DNA from 3 places in the Streptomyces sp. ME02-8801-2C genome. Region 1 is predicted to be linked to each of the others. Evidence: riboswitches for the same ligand, from Rfam matches in the RefSeq annotation. Region 1 holds a riboswitch; each other region holds the start of a gene.

Region 1 (4,891 bases):
AGCCGGTGATGCGCGCGCCCGCGCCCGCGTTGGTCCACAGGTTCTTGGGGCGGCGGGACTCGTTGCGCTCGATGACCGCGTTGGCGGCGCTCAGGATCGTCTGAGTGGAGCGGTAGTTCTGTTCGAGCAGGATCGTCGTCGCGTCCGCGTAGTCCTCCTCGAACTGGAGGATGTTGCGGATCGTCGCCCCTCGGAAGGCGTAGATCGACTGGTCGGCGTCGCCCACGACGCACAGTTCGGCGGGGCGCAGGTCGTACTCGCTCGGCGGTACGTCGATGTCGTCGCCGGTGTGCTCGGCGGTGCCGACGAGTTCCCGTACGAGCGCGTACTGGGCGTGGTTGGTGTCCTGGTACTCGTCGACCAGGACGTGCCGGAAGCGGCGGCGGTAGTGCTCGGCGACGTCCGGGAAGGCGCGCAGCAGATTGACCGTCGTCATGATCAGGTCGTCGAAGTCGAGCGCGTTGGCCTCACGCAGCCGCGACTGGTACATCGCGTACGCCTGGGCGAGGGTCTTCTCGAAACCGTCGCTCGCCTGGGCGGCGAAGTCCTCCTCGTCGATCAGCTCGTTCTTCAGGTTGGAGATCTTCGCACTGAAGGACTTGGGCGGGAAACGCTTGGGGTCCAGGTCCAGATCGCGGCAGACGAGCGCCATCAGCCGCTTGCTGTCGGCGGCGTCGTAGATGGAGAAGGAGGAGGTGAAGCCCAGCCTCTTGCTCTCCCGCCGCAGGATCCGCACGCACGCACTGTGGAAGGTCATCACCCACATCGCGTTCGCGCGCGGGCCGACGAGCTGCTCGACGCGCTCCTTCATCTCACCGGCGGCCTTGTTGGTGAAGGTGATCGCGAGGATCTGGCCGGGGTGGACGCCACGCTCGCCCAGCAGATACGCGATCCGGTGCGTGAGTACGCGCGTCTTGCCGGAGCCGGCGCCCGCCACGATGAGCAGGGGGGTGTCGGCGTGCACGACAGCCGCGCGCTGGTTCTCGTTCAGCCCCTCCAGGAGCGCAGCGGAGTCCACCACCGGACGGGGTGCGCCGTCGCGGTAGTACGCGTCCCGGTCCGGCGGCGCGTCGAACTTCCCGCCGAACAGGTCGTCCGGAACGGGCTCCGGCGCGTGCTCGTCCTCGGGCGGTGGCGGGGGTTCCTCCGCGTGGGCCCGAGGGCCCTGGAGGTCCGCCAGGAAGCTGTCGTCAAAGAGGCTGCTCATCGCTCTCCGAGTCTAGGCCTCCCCACTGACAGCCCGCCCCCACCCCGAAAACATCCCCTGGTATCGGCACCGGCCGACCAGGCCGTCCGGACAGCAGGCCCGAAAGAGGCCATACATCAACATTCCTCAAGAATCTTCACAAACAACTTCCGATCGACCACACAGAGCCATGTTTAGGGGCAAGGTCACAAAAACGTACCGGGCATAGCGGTCATCAACCTTCACAGGAGGCACACCTGTTGGTTAGCGTTTCGTAAGGCCGCTCGATCTCCACCGGCGAACCTCGCCGGGCCGTGCGGCCTCCGCCGAGTCCGATCGTGCCGCCCTGTGCGGCAGGAGCCGGGGACCCACCGAAATCCTGGGGTGAATCGGTCCAACCGCCGTCCAGGCAAGGACCGTAGGGCAACCCTTCCGAACCACCCGCCCGAACCCGACAGCTAACCCGGTAGGCGGAACGTGGAAGGAGTCGCCTCCCTTGGCGTCGTCGCACCGCAAGTCGCGCCCTACGGGAACGCGCGTAGCAGGCATACGGACCCCCGCCTTCGCCACGGCGGCCCTGACCTCCGTCGCCCTGCTGTCCCAGACCGCCAACGCCGCGCCCACGGCGCCCTCCACACCTCCGGCTCCCGCGTCCGACGACAAGCCGAGCATGGAGGAGGTCGAGGCGAAGGTCGGCGACCTGTACCGCCAGGCCGAGTCCGCCACCGACAAGTACAACGCCGCCAAGGAGAAGGCCTCCAAGCAGCGGGGACGTGTCGACGCCCTGATGGACGACGTGGCCCGGCGCACCCAGAAACTCAACGACGCGCGCGAGGAGCTGGGTTCCTTCGCCGCGGCCCAGTACCGCACCGGGTCCGCCGCTCCGGACACGGCGACGTTCCTGCTCGCGGACGACCCCCAGGACTACTTCGACCAGAACCAGCTGATGGACCGTCTGACCGCCCGCCAGAAGGACGCGGTCGACGACTACATCACCGAGCAGGCCGAGACGACGCAGAAGCGCCAGGAGGCCTCGGTGACCCTCGAGTCGCTCACCGAGTCCCAGGACGAACTGCAGATCACCAAGACCGCCGTCCAGACGAAGCTCGTGGAGGCCCGTCGGCTGCTCTCCCGCCTCACCGCCGAGGAGAAGCTGCGCCTCGCGGCGATCGAACGGGAGAAGCAGGCGGTGGCTCTCCGCCGGGCGCAGGAACTCGCCCGGCAGCAGCAGGAGGCCGAGCAGCGCCGGCAGGAAGCGGCAGCCGCAGCGGCCGCGGCACAGCCCGCGGCGGGCAGCAGCGCCTCGGACACTCCGGCACCGGCGGCTCCCGACGCCTCGTATGCCACCAAGGCCGAGAAGGCTTTGACCTTCGCACGCGCACAGATCGGCAAGCCGTACGTCTGGGGAGCGACCGGCCCGGATTCGTACGACTGTTCGAGTCTCACCCAGGCCGCCTGGCGGGCCGCCGGCGTCACCCTCCCGCGCACCACCTACGACCAGGTGAACGCGGGCACGACGGTCTCCCTCTCCGACATCCAGCCCGGTGACCTGGTCTTCTTCTACGACGACATCAGCCACGTCGGCCTCTACATCGGCAACGGCATGATGATCCACGCCCCGAAGCCGGGTGCGTACGTCCGGGAGGAATCGATCTTCTACGACGGCGAGTCGACGATCCACAGCGTGGTGCGCCCCGCCTGACGCACAGCGGAGGGAAGGTTCGGCCGGGTCAGGTCCAGAGCACGGCGATGAAGATGTTCGCCGTGGTGAACAGGCCGACCAGGCCGAACAGGCGTTTGTCCACGGTCTCGTCGTCCCGCTTCACATAGACGAGGCCGAGGATCACGATCAGCAGGGCCAGCTTGACGCCGATCTTGACGTTGTTGACCGTCTGGTCGTCGGCCTGGTTGAGGCCCACCAGGGCGACGCCGGTGACCAGCATGGTGAACGCGCCGTGCAGCATCGCCGGCACGAAGCGAGCCGTGCCCTGCCCCATCGCCTTCATCTGGGTGAGAAACCCGCCCAGGAGCGACGCGATGCCGATGATGTGCAGGCCGACGACGAGATGGATGAGTACGTCCATGAGGCCGGAGCCTAGTCAGAGGCACCCGTGCCCCATGACACCGGGCCGGGAGTGCGCGGCAAGACCTCGCATATATGCACCCCATAGCACCCTGTCACCCCCACGCGTCCCGTGAACCTCCGCATCGATCAGCCCTCAGCGCGAAGGCGGCGGCGCCGGAACCGGATCACGGTCGCATGCGGTCACCCGGCGGTCGGCTCACGCCAGTTCCGTACATGGCGTTACCCCCACGACACTCTCAGGTTTAGCGTCCTCCTCCAGGTGACCGGCTCCCCACCGCCGCCCGGGCCAGGGGCGGCAGTCGGACACCACCGCCGAGAAAGTCCGGCGGCGGACCGCTTCCCCTGTGCGGACCGTCGCCGGACGCGCAACCGCCCTCCTGGGTCCGCTTCCCAGGCAGCCGTCCGGCGGTCGTCGTAGTGGCGGTCGTACGAAAGGACGTGACCCCCCGTGGCAGCGCACCGCAAGCCCCGACAGCGCTCGCTCAACGGCAATACGGCCCGCACCGCTGCGACGATCGCCCTCGCGGGCGCGGCGACGGCGACCGGCTTCGACGGCATCGGCTACGCCGAACCACAACTGACATCGGCGCAGGTCCAGGCCAAGGTGAACAAGCTGTACGAGGAGGCGGAGGTCGCCACCGAGAAGTACAACGGCTCGAAGGAGAAGGCGGAGCGAGCGGAGCGGCGACTGGAGAACCTGCGGGACGAGGCGGCGCGCAAGGAGGAGCGTCTCAACTCGGCCCGGGAGGCACTGGGTTCGATGGCCGCAGCGCAGTACCGCGCCGGCGGACTCGACCCCGCGCTGCAACTCGCCCTCTCCGACGACCCCGACGGCTATCTGGACGGCGCCGCCTTCGCCGAACGGGCGGGCAGCAGACAGGCGTCGGACGTGGCCCGTGTACGCAACCAGCTGCGGGAGATCGAGCAGCTGCGCGGGGCGGCCCACGTCGAACTGACCACCCTTAAGTCCCGCCAGGCCGAACTGAACCACCACAAGAAGACCGTCACCGGAAAGCTGGGCGAGGCCCGGCAACTGCTGTCCCGGCTCACCACCGAGGACCGCACCCGGCTCACGGCGGACGGCGGAAGCGGTGGCGCGGGCTGGGGCGGGGCACACGCGTCGCGGTCCTCGGGGAGTGCGCGACAGGGGCTGGCGGCGGCCGGCACCGCCTCCACCCCCGGCACGCCCGGGGCGGCCGCAACCAGCGGTGCGGCCGAGGCGCCCAACTCACGTGCGGCGGCGGCTGTTTCCTACGCCTACCAGAAGCTCGGCAGCCCCTATGTGTGGGGCGCCACCGGTCCCGACGCCTTCGACTGCTCGGGCCTCATCCAGGCCGCTTACCGCAACGCGGGCATCTCCCTGCCGCGCACCACCTACGCCCAGATCAACGCCGGCCAGCGTGTCTCACAGTCCGAACTCCTCCCCGGCGACCTGGTGTTCTTCTACTCGGGCATCAGTCATGTCGGCATCTATGTGGGACGCGGCCAGATGATCCACGCCCCCAACCCCTCGGCGCCGGTACGGGTGGCCCCCCTGAACGAGATGCCGTTCGCGGGCGCCACCCGAGTGGCATGAGGCCGGGCCCACTCGGCTAGACCAGGCGCCGTGCCGTGGCCCA
Region 2 (4,891 bases), on a different contig from region 1:
CGCGGACCGTGGCGACATGCCCCGGAGCCGTTCGCTCCAGCACCGCCATCCCCTCGTCGGTCAGGACGGCGACGGTACCCCGCTTGTCCCACTTGCAGGCCTCGCGGCGTACGTGCCCGTCCTTCTCCAGCCGTGCCACCGCGTACGTCAGACGACTGCGCGTGATCTTCAGCTGCGCGGCGAGATCGGTCATCCGCAGCCGCCGCTCGGGCGTCTCGGAGAGGTAGGCCAGGATCGAGTAGTAGAGGTGCGGCATCCCGGCGTCCTGCTGAAGCTGCCGGTCGAGCACGTCCTCCAGGAGCAGGGAGGCCGAGATGTACGCGCGCCACGCGCGCTGCTCCTCGGGGGTGAGCCAGCGGGTCGTCATGCGACCAGTGTAGGTTTGTTTAAAACTTGAACCAAGCTGCGGTCCTGCAAGCGCCGGAAGGGCCGCCGCGAGAGCCGGCCACGAGAGTCGGAAGAGCCGGAAAAACCGGAAGAGAGTGCCCCCATGCCCTTCCCCCACGTCCTGTTGTCCGCCGCCGTCTCCCTCGACGGCCACCTGGACGACACCGGCCCCGAACGGCTGCTGCTCTCCAGCCCCGCCGACTTCGACCGGGTCGACGAGGTACGGGCGTCCAGCGACGCGATCCTCATCGGCGCCGGCACCATCCGCGCCGACAACCCGCGCCTCCTGGTCAACTCGCCCGAGCGGCGGGCCGCGCGGCTGGCGGCCGGAAAGCCCGCGTACCCGCTCAAGGTGACGGTGAGCGGATCGGGCGAACTGGACCCGGCCGCCAACTTCTGGCACACGGGCGGCGAGAAAGTCGTCTACACGACGGACAAGGGCACCGAACAGGCCCGGCGCGCGAACCTCGGTGCCGACGTCGACATCGTCGCCCTGGGCCCCGGCCCGCTCGACTGGCGGGCCTTGCTCGAACACCTGCACGACGTACGAGGTGTGCGGCGCCTGATGGTCGAGGGTGGCGGCACCATCCACACCCAGCTCCTCCAGCAGGGCCTCGCCGATGAACTCCAGCTCGTCCTCGCGCCCCTCTTCGTCGGCGACCCCGACGCCCCCCGCCTCTTCGGCCCTGGCGCCTACCAGGGCGGCCGACTCCGGCTGACCGAGACGCGCCGGATCGAGGACGTCGTCCTCATGCGGTACGAGCCCACCGCTCCCGGCGCCGGCCCGGTCGCCTCCGCCGCCGACCGGCACTGGCTGGCACTGGCGTGCGAACTGGCGGAGCGGTGTCCGCCGTCGGACACGGCGTTCAGCGTGGGGGCGGTCGTGGTCGCCGCCGACGGTACGGAACTGGCGCGCGGCCACTCCCGCGAGGGCGGCGACCCGGTCGTGCACGCGGAGGAGGCGGCCCTCGCGAAGCTCGACCCGGCCGACGCCCGCCTTCGGACGGCCACCGTCTACAGCAGCCTCGAACCCTGCGCGCGCAGGGCCTCCCGGCCCGCGCCCTGCGCCCGGCTGATCCTCGAGGCGGGCGTACGCCGGGTGGTGACCGCCTGGCGTGAACCGGACACCTTCGTGGTCGCGGCGGACGGGACCGGGCTGCTCACGGGGAAGGGCGTCGACGTCGTCGTACTGCCCGAGTACGAGGAGCGGGCCAAGGCTCCCAACGCCCATCTGCCGGGCTGACGACAAACGTGGTGATCGGCGTCCCGCGGATGGCGTATAGTTGTGTTCACCGACGCGGGGTGGAGCAGCTCGGTAGCTCGCTGGGCTCATAACCCAGAGGTCGCAGGTTCAAATCCTGTCCCCGCTACTGAAGGCCCAGGGCCGGAAACCAGTTCTTCTGGTTTCCGGCCCTGAGTCGTTTTCCGGCCCGACCGCTCCCGGCTCGTCCCGGCAGGTCACCCCGCGCGCGGGCGACGGCCTACTGACTGGTCACATCGGCCGGGTCAACTCGCCCGATTTTCACCGGTGGTGACCCGGAAAGTCCTCGAGAAAAGGGTTAACGATCAACCGGAACAGCTTGGAATCAGACGTCCGGGTCTATTAACGTTCGATAACGCAGCGCGGTTGTCCCAGCCGTCACAAGAGACGGCTCCGTGCGCACGCGCCGAATCCCGCAAGGGAACCGGGGAACCACCAACTTGGGGTGAATCGCTCGTCCGCCTCCGTGGCAACACGGCAGGTATACGCGCGTAGGAGACCTTCCTGCTCCGAACCCGTCAGCTAACCCGGTAGGCGAGAAGGAAGGAAAGGAGCACGCCCACGTGGCGTCAAACCCGGCTGCCCCAGAGGCCCCGTTCATGCCGAGCCAGCGCAGCACCGAGACCGAGGACGGCAAGATCCCGACCTTCGGCTTCGGCGGTCGCCGTATCGACGAGGGCCCCTGGGAGGAGTGGAATCCCACCGCGGACTCCACCCGACCTGTTCGCGGCCGGCACCGCGTCGGCAAGCAGCGCGGAGGGCTCGCCCGCAGCTCCACCGTTCTCGGCGTCGGCGTCATAGCCGCTGTCGGCGGGGCCGGCATGGCCACCGCGCAGACCGGCAAGCCGCCGGTCTCCATCTCGATCCCCGACCTGCCCTCCGTCGGCTCGCCCTTCACGAACGACGACTCGGACGACGAGCCCCAGGGCTCCGCCACCGCGCTCAGCAGCGTCGGCGTGACCACCGAGGAGACCGAGCAGGGCACCAGCGACGCCGGCGAGGCCCTGCGGGCCCGCATCATCCTCCAGGCCGAGCAGCAGAAGGACCAGGCCGAGGCCAAGGTCCAGCAGGCAGCCGAGGACGCCGCCGCGAAGAAGGCCGCCGCCGAGGCGGCCAAGGTGAAGCGCGAGGCCGCCGAGAAGGCCGCCGCCGCGAAGAAGGCGGCCGCGGAAGCCGCCGAGGCGAAGCGGGAGGCCGCGCGCCTCGCCGAGCTCGCCAAGCAGTACACGCTGCCGACCTCCTCGTACACGATCACCTCGACGTTCGGCCAGGCCGGCGCGCTGTGGTCCTCCGGCTACCACACCGGCCTCGACTTCGCCGCGCCCACCGGCACGCCGCTCAAGGCCATCCACAGCGGCACGATCACCGAGGCGGGCTGGAGCGGCTCGTACGGCTACCGCACCATCCTCACCCTCGATGACGGCACCGAGCTGTGGTACGCCCACCAGTCCTCGATCAACGTCACCGTCGGCCAGAAGGTCGCCACGGGTGACGTCATCGGCCGCGTCGGTGCCACCGGCAACGTCACCGGGGCCCACCTCCACCTGGAGGTGCACACCAGCAGCACGGACAGCGCGGGCATCGACCCGATGGCCTGGCTGCGCAGCATGGGCCTCAACCCGTAAGGGACGCGTTCCCCGGTTTTCCGCCGGTAGTCCTGACGTTCGCCACCCGACGTCAGGACTACCGGCGTTCCGTTGTTCACACGACTGTTCACACGACCTTCGTGAACGGATCGGAATCACGGTCTCCGCCGCGGGCGTTGACGATGAGCATGACTGTTCTTCGCAAGCTCGGATCATCGGACCTAGAGGTCTTCCCGCTCGCCCTCGGCGGCAACGTCTTCGGCTGGACCGCCGACGAGGCGGGCTCCTTCGAGGTGCTCGACGCCTACGCGGCGGCCGGCGGCAACTTCCTGGACACCGCCGACGTCTACTCGGCGTGGGCCGACGGCAACAAGGGCGGCGAGTCCGAGACCCTCATCGGCAAGTGGCTGAATAAGCGCGGCAACCGCGAGGACATCGTGGTCGCCACGAAGGTCAGCCAGCACCCCGACTTCCCCGGTCTCTCGGGCACCAACATCAAGGCCGCCGCCGACGCCTCCCTGCGCCGCCTCGACACCGACCACATCGACCTGTACTTCACGCACTTCGACCAACCCGAGGTGCCCGTCGAGGAGATCATCGGCGCCCTCGACGAACTGGTGACCGCGGGCAAGGTGCGGCACATCGCCGTCTCCAACATCTCGCCCGAGCGGCTCCAGGCCTCCCTCGACTTCTCCGACCGTGAGGGCCTGGCCAAGTACGTGGCCATCCAGCCCCACTACAACCTGGTCTCGCGCGACACCTACGAGGGCCCGCGACTCGACATCGCCTCCCGTACGGGCCTCGCCGCCGTCCCCTACTACGCGCTGGCCTCCGGCTTCCTCACGGGCAAGTACCGCGCCGGTACGACGGTCGACAGCCGGCGCGCCCAGGGCGCCGCCCAGCACCTGGAGTCGGAGCGCGGCAGGAAGGTCCTGGCCGCGCTGGACTCCGTCGCCGAGGCACACGGCGCGGAGGTCGCCACGGTCGCCCTGGCCTGGCTCGCCGCCCAGCCCACGGTGGCGGCCCCGATCGCGTCCGCCCGCACGGCCGACCAGCTCCCGCCGCTGCTCGCGGTCGCGGAACTGGAACTGACGGAGGCGGAACTCGCGACCCTGACGGCGGCTTCGGCGTAGCCAGGGCCTGTGCCTGACGCTGTGACGGGCTAGGAGCGGTACGGGTTGTAGGCCGGGTACGGACTCGCCGGCCCGTACGGCTGCTGCCCGTACCCCTGGGGCCCGTACGGCTGCTGCTGTGCGTACGGTTGTTGGCCGTACGCCGGCCAGGCGGCCTGCGGCGGTACGTGCACCGGCGCCGGTGCGATGGCGCGCGCCGCGTGGTCCAGGGCCGGGCGGGCCACCGCCCTGCGCTGCCACAGCTCGCCCAGCAGCTCCTGCTCCCGTACGACGAAGTCGGCGCCCGCGCGGCCGAGGCGCCCCCGGTGACGCAGGAACGCGAGCGAGGTGGCGTACGCCTCGTACTGCGCCACCGCGCGCCCCGCCGGTCTGCCCAGGTGATGGCGGGCGTACTCGCGGGCCAGGCGGCGGGCGCGCATCGAGCCGAGGGCGTACGGCTCGCCCGGGGTCAGCCAGCCGGCCAGCGCGTACGCCGGCAACTCGGCGCGCACGGTACGCAGTTCGCGCTGGCGGGTCCAGATGAC
Region 3 (4,891 bases), on a different contig from region 1:
CGAAGGGGAGGTGCAGCGTCACGGAGGACAGGGGGTGCAGGAGCGGGGCGACCGTCTCCTGGTGGGACGGGACGGTGACCCAGGCGGTGAGGGCGCGCCGGATGTCGGACCAGGTCGTGCGGCCCGCGGCGAGAAGCGGGTTGAGGGTCGGACGGGCCAGGACGGAGACATAGGGGGAGCCGAGCGCGGCGGCTGCCGCACCGGCGTCCAGGACGTGGTCGCCGAGACGGACGCCGACCCGGCGGTCCGTGGAGCCGGCCGGGGAGAACACGCCGTACGGCAGGTTGTGCGGGCCGAAGAGGTCGCCCTCGGGGACATCGAAGGGGGGCATGGGGTACTGCCTCGCTCTCGTGTGTCGTCAGTCGAAGCCAGTTGTCGGGCACGGCCGTTGTCGTGGCCGTCTGGATGGCTGGTGCGGCGCGGATCCGTCCGCGGCCGCGGGCTGGGGGTCGTGTCGTGTGGTCATGTGGTCGCGCCACAGGTTACGGGTGAGCTGCGGGCTCAGGGCAGTGTCCCCAGTGTCTAAAGAGTTCGTAATGTCCTGATGGGTGTCGTCTGGAGCTACTGATTCCGGCAACGCCTGGTCGCTGTGGGCCCTCACCTACCATCCGCATCCCTACCGCTACCTCCCCGCCCGGGCCCGTCACTACCTCGTGCGGCGCGTCCTCGGACCCCTCGGGGCGTGGCGGCTGCGCGACCGGTTCGAGGGGAAGGTGGAGGTGAGCGAGGTCGCGCGGATCGTCCGGGCGGGAGCAACCGGGGGTACGGAGGCCAAGGGAGCGCTGGAGGTGGGCCGTTCGGGCAGCGGAGTGAGCTTCGTCGGGGGCCGGCCGGTGTTGACCGTACGCGAACTCGGCGGTCGTACGCGGGAGTTGTCGGCCGACCATGTCATAGCCGCGACCGGCTAGCGCGTCGACAGCGCCGCGATGGACTTCCTCGGGCACGAGCTGCGCACGGAGCTGGCGGTGAGCCGGGCAACGCCGAGGGTCGGTGCCGGATATGTGTGTGGGGGCTGGGCCCTCGCTCGATCTTGTGAACCAGGGGTTCACCGCATCGAGTTGTCGTGCTGATCGTGGCCTCCCGGGGCGGTGTCCGCGGCAGGAACTGGCCCACGCGCCGGGGCTGTTGCTGCCGGGACGGCGAACCTCGTCCGGTTCGGGCGGCGGCCGAGGGGTCGAACGATCCGTATTCTCTGGATCATGCCCGCTCCCACCTCATACGCACTTATCGCCACGGATCTTGACGGAACGCTCCTGCGCGCCGACGACACGCTCTCCGACCGGTCACGGACCGCCCTGGCGCGCGCCACGGCCGCCGGTGCCCGTCATCTGGTCGTGACGGGTCGCCCCGCGCCGAGAGTCCGGCCGCTGCTCGACGACCTCGGTGCCGGGGGGCTCGCGGTGTGTGGGCAGGGAGCGCAGTTGTACGACGCCGGCGCGGACCGGCTGCTGTGGTCGGTGACCCTGGACCGGGAGCTGGCGGAGACCGCGCTCGGCAAGATCGAGGCCGAGGTCGGGCAGTTGTACGCCGCCGTCGATCAGGACGGGGTCGACGGGCTCACGCTGATCGAACCCGGGTACCTGATGCCGCACCCGACGCTGCCCGCCGTACAGGTGCCGTGCCGGGACGATCTGTGGGCCGCGCCCATCAGCAAGGTGCTGCTTCGCCACCCGTCGCTGTCCGACGACGAGTTGGCGTCGGCGGCGCGTGGAGCGGTGGGTTCGCTCGCGACCGTCACCATGTCGGGGCCCGGCACCGTCGAACTCCAGCCATGCGGCATCACCAAGGCGACGGGGCTCGCGTTGGCCGCCGAGTATCTCGGGCTGTCCTCGTCCGCCACCATCGCCTTCGGCGACATGCCCAATGACATCCCGATGTTCGACTGGGCGGCCCACGGTGTCGCCATGGCCAACGCCCATCCCGAGCTCAAGGCGGTTGCGGACGAGGTCACCCTCTCGAACGAGGACGACGGGATCGCGGTGGTGCTGGAGCGGTTGTTCGGGCGGGGGAAGGGCTGGGGGGACTGGGAGGCGCCGGTACCAGGGTCGGCACCTGCAGTGGCACCAGCATCGGCCTCGGCAGCGACACGGGTCGGCCGGCAGTAGGCCCGGGTAGGCGGCAATGGGCCCGGGTGGGGCGGGCGTCGTGGGTCTGGCCCAGGGGACGCCCGCCCCACCCGGGCAGGGACGGTCGGCCTAGTAGGCCCCGTACACGTTGTCTATCGATCCGTATCGCGCGGCCGCGTAGTTGCAGGCGGCGGTGATGTTGGCGATCGGGTCGTAGGGGTCGAACGAGGTTCCGGCGACGTGGTACGCGGCGAAGGTCGGGTCGATGACCTGGAGGAGCCCCTTGGAGGGGGTGCCGGCTGCCGCGTTCGAGTCCCAGTTGTTGATGGCGTAGGGGTTGCCCGACGACTCGCGCATGATGTTGCGGTAGAGGCCGTCGTACGTCCCGGGGATTCCCTTCTGCGCCATGATGTCGAGCGATTCGCGGATCCAGCCGTCCAGGTTGTTCGCGTAGTACGTCGTCGACGACGCGGCCGACGACGCGGCCGACGACGCGGCCGACGACGCGGCCGACGACGCGGCCGACGGGGCGGCCGAGGCCGTCGTCGCGGTCAGGAAGGGGATGGCCAGGGCTGCGGCGGCCGTCGCGGTGATGGCGAGTGTGCGCGTGAGTGCGAGCGGGCGGCGAAGGGTTCTCGCGCGGTTGTGCTGACCTCGTGCGGGCATGGTGAGTCCTCTCCGGCGCCTACGAGGTGAGCTGTCGGGTTCGGGCGGGAGATGCCCGGCCGGGCGCGTTGCGGCGCGCGGCTTCACCCCTAGCCGCTCCGGTGTCGATGTCCGGACCGGCGGCTTACCTGGGTCCCCCGCTCCTGCCTGCGTGAGTCACATGTGGGTGGGTGGTTGCTGCTCTACGGGCGGCGGCAGGATTCGGCGATCCGCCCGGTGTGGCGCGAAACGTATGCGAGAGCACACGGGTGGAACAAGGGGCGGAAATGCAGGACTTACTCATATCGTCCGCCCGTTGGGGATAAAACGGGCAAATAGTAAAGGGCGAGTGAGGGAGTAACTTGCCTTTGTGAACGGGAAGTTTGCGGGGAGGAGGGGGTGTGGGCTGATTGGCGACGTGACTCGAATCACGGGTGGGGGGTAGATGTGGTGATGATGGGGCGAGTGGTGGGTTTGGGGTGTTTCGAGGGTTTTGGGGTATGTGTCGGTCGCCGGAAGGGGTCGTGCGTTGTTCCGGTGAGGATCGCGGCAGCGAGGTGTGGAGTGTGGGGCGCGGTGTGCTTATAAATGTCCATGCTTTGGACTGATCAAAAACATTCCGGTCGTGATCCGATACCGCCCGGCCTGGACGGGCGGGCGCTCGCGGTGATCGAAACGTGACCGGATACGCTGACTCGAGTGAGGGCAGCGACCTATCGACACACCGTGTGACCGCCAGTAGACACAGCAGACAGGAGATCCCTCGTGACCGTCGTCGGGCCGTTCGGGCTGAGCGTGCGGGACCAGGCTCTCGAAGCCGATGTCCAGGCCGGATTGGCGGCTGTCGAGGAAGGTTTGCTCGAAGCCACCAAGAGCGAGGTCCCCTTCATCACGGAGGCCGCGCAGCATCTCGTACGGGCGGGCGGTAAGCGGTTCAGGCCGCTGCTCGTGATGCTCGCGGCGCAGTTCGGGGACCGGCACGCGCCGGGGATCGTGCCGTCCGCGGTGGTGGTGGAGCTGACCCACCTCGCGACGCTGTATCACGACGACGTCATGGACGAGGCCGAGGTGCGGCGCGGGGTGCCCAGCGCCAACACGCGCTGGGGGAACTCCGTCGCGGTCCTCACCGGGGACTTCCTGTTCGCGCGCGCCTCGCACATCCTCGCCGACCTCGGGCCCGAGGCGGTCCGGGTGCAGGCGGAGGCGTTCGAGCGGCTGGTGACCGGGCAGATCCTGGAGACCGCGGGGCCGTCGGACGGGCGGGACCCCGTCGAGCACTATCTGGACGTGCTCGGCGGCAAGACCGGATCGCTGGTGGCGGTGGCCTGCCGGTTCGGGGCGATGATGTCCGGTGCCGACGACAGTGTCGTGGATGTGCTCACCCAGTACGGGGAGCGGCTCGGGGTCGCCTTCCAGCTCGCGGACGACGTGCTGGACATCGCGTCCGACTCCCACGAGTCGGGGAAGACGCCCGGGACGGATCTGCGCGAGGGCATTCCCACGATGCCTGTGCTGCGATTGCGGGAGCGGGTGGCTCGACTGGGGCTGGCCGAGGACATCGCGCTGTGTGAGCTGCTGGACTCCGACCTGAGTGACGACGCGCGGCACGCGGAGGCCCTGGCCCGGCTGCGGGTGCATCCGGCGCTGGAGCAGGCTCGGCGGGACACGGTGCGGTATGCGGAGGACGCGCGGGCGGCGTTGGCGCCGTTGGTGGAGTGCGATGCGAAGGCCGCGCTGCTGGAGATGTGCGACGCGGTGGTGCATCGGGCCGGGTGAGGGTTCGCCCCCGCCGCCCTTACCCGTCCCATCCTGTCCCTGGGGGCTGCGCCCCCAGACCCCTCTCCGCGCTGAACGCGCTCGTCCTCAAGCGCCGGACGGGCTGGAAATGCGGGTGTCCCCTACGGGTCAGGGGACGCGAGGTGCCCCCATGTCATCCCGTGGCAGTACGTGGAGTTGAGCCCAAGGTCTGACGATTCCCCACCTCCGATTTGGTGAGATGGAAACCACCACTCCTCACCGGTTCGGGTGAGAATGGCGGCTCAGGGTGGACAGAGTGTGGGACGGACAGCCGCCGCCGACGACGGAGGTAAGGCACACATGGCACCGTACGAAGAGGCCAAGGCGGGGAACCGGATCGAGGCCGACACCGTGGCCGGGATCGAGGCCGAGGACGTGCCGTC

Evidence for each region. Region 1 has a riboswitch for cyclic di-AMP ahead of PV396_RS38800 (NlpC/P60 family protein). Riboswitches for the same ligand answer to the same signal wherever they lie in the genome.
Region 2: linked by a shared signal. The riboswitch ahead of PV396_RS39515 (M23 family metallopeptidase) and the one ahead of PV396_RS38800 (NlpC/P60 family protein) in region 1 are both predicted to bind cyclic di-AMP.
Region 3: linked by a shared signal. The riboswitch ahead of PV396_RS20375 (transglycosylase SLT domain-containing protein) and the one ahead of PV396_RS38800 (NlpC/P60 family protein) in region 1 are both predicted to bind cyclic di-AMP.

What each region holds. Positions count from the first base shown of each region.
Region 1 covers NZ_JARAXP010000020.1:56,645-61,535, forward strand. Annotated here, with positions in the region: gene pcrA (DNA helicase PcrA) at 1-1,207, opposite strand, end outside; cyclic di-AMP (ydaO/yuaA leader) riboswitch at 1,501-1,675, shown strand; gene PV396_RS38800 (NlpC/P60 family protein) at 1,683-2,888, shown strand; gene PV396_RS38805 (hypothetical protein) at 2,917-3,270, opposite strand; gene PV396_RS38810 (NlpC/P60 family protein) at 3,721-4,848, shown strand; gene PV396_RS38815 (response regulator transcription factor) at 4,865-4,891, opposite strand, start outside.
Region 2 covers NZ_JARAXP010000022.1:17,613-22,503, reverse strand. Annotated here, with positions in the region: gene PV396_RS39530 (MarR family winged helix-turn-helix transcriptional regulator) at 1-367, opposite strand, end outside; gene PV396_RS39525 (dihydrofolate reductase family protein) at 491-1,630, shown strand; tRNA gene PV396_RS39520 (tRNA-Met) at 1,684-1,757, shown strand; cyclic di-AMP (ydaO/yuaA leader) riboswitch at 2,043-2,200, shown strand; gene PV396_RS39515 (M23 family metallopeptidase) at 2,212-3,273, shown strand; gene PV396_RS39510 (aldo/keto reductase) at 3,423-4,367, shown strand; gene PV396_RS39505 (PrsW family intramembrane metalloprotease) at 4,397-4,891, opposite strand, start outside.
Region 3 covers NZ_JARAXP010000006.1:60,565-65,455, forward strand. Annotated here, with positions in the region: gene fahA (fumarylacetoacetase) at 1-331, opposite strand, end outside; partial or broken gene PV396_RS20365 (hypothetical protein) at 573-1,070, shown strand; gene PV396_RS20370 (HAD family hydrolase) at 1,200-2,105, shown strand; gene PV396_RS20375 (transglycosylase SLT domain-containing protein) at 2,196-2,732, opposite strand; cyclic di-AMP (ydaO/yuaA leader) riboswitch at 2,736-2,901, opposite strand; gene PV396_RS20380 (polyprenyl synthetase family protein) at 3,477-4,487, shown strand; gene PV396_RS20385 (DUF2092 domain-containing protein) at 4,809-4,891, shown strand, end outside.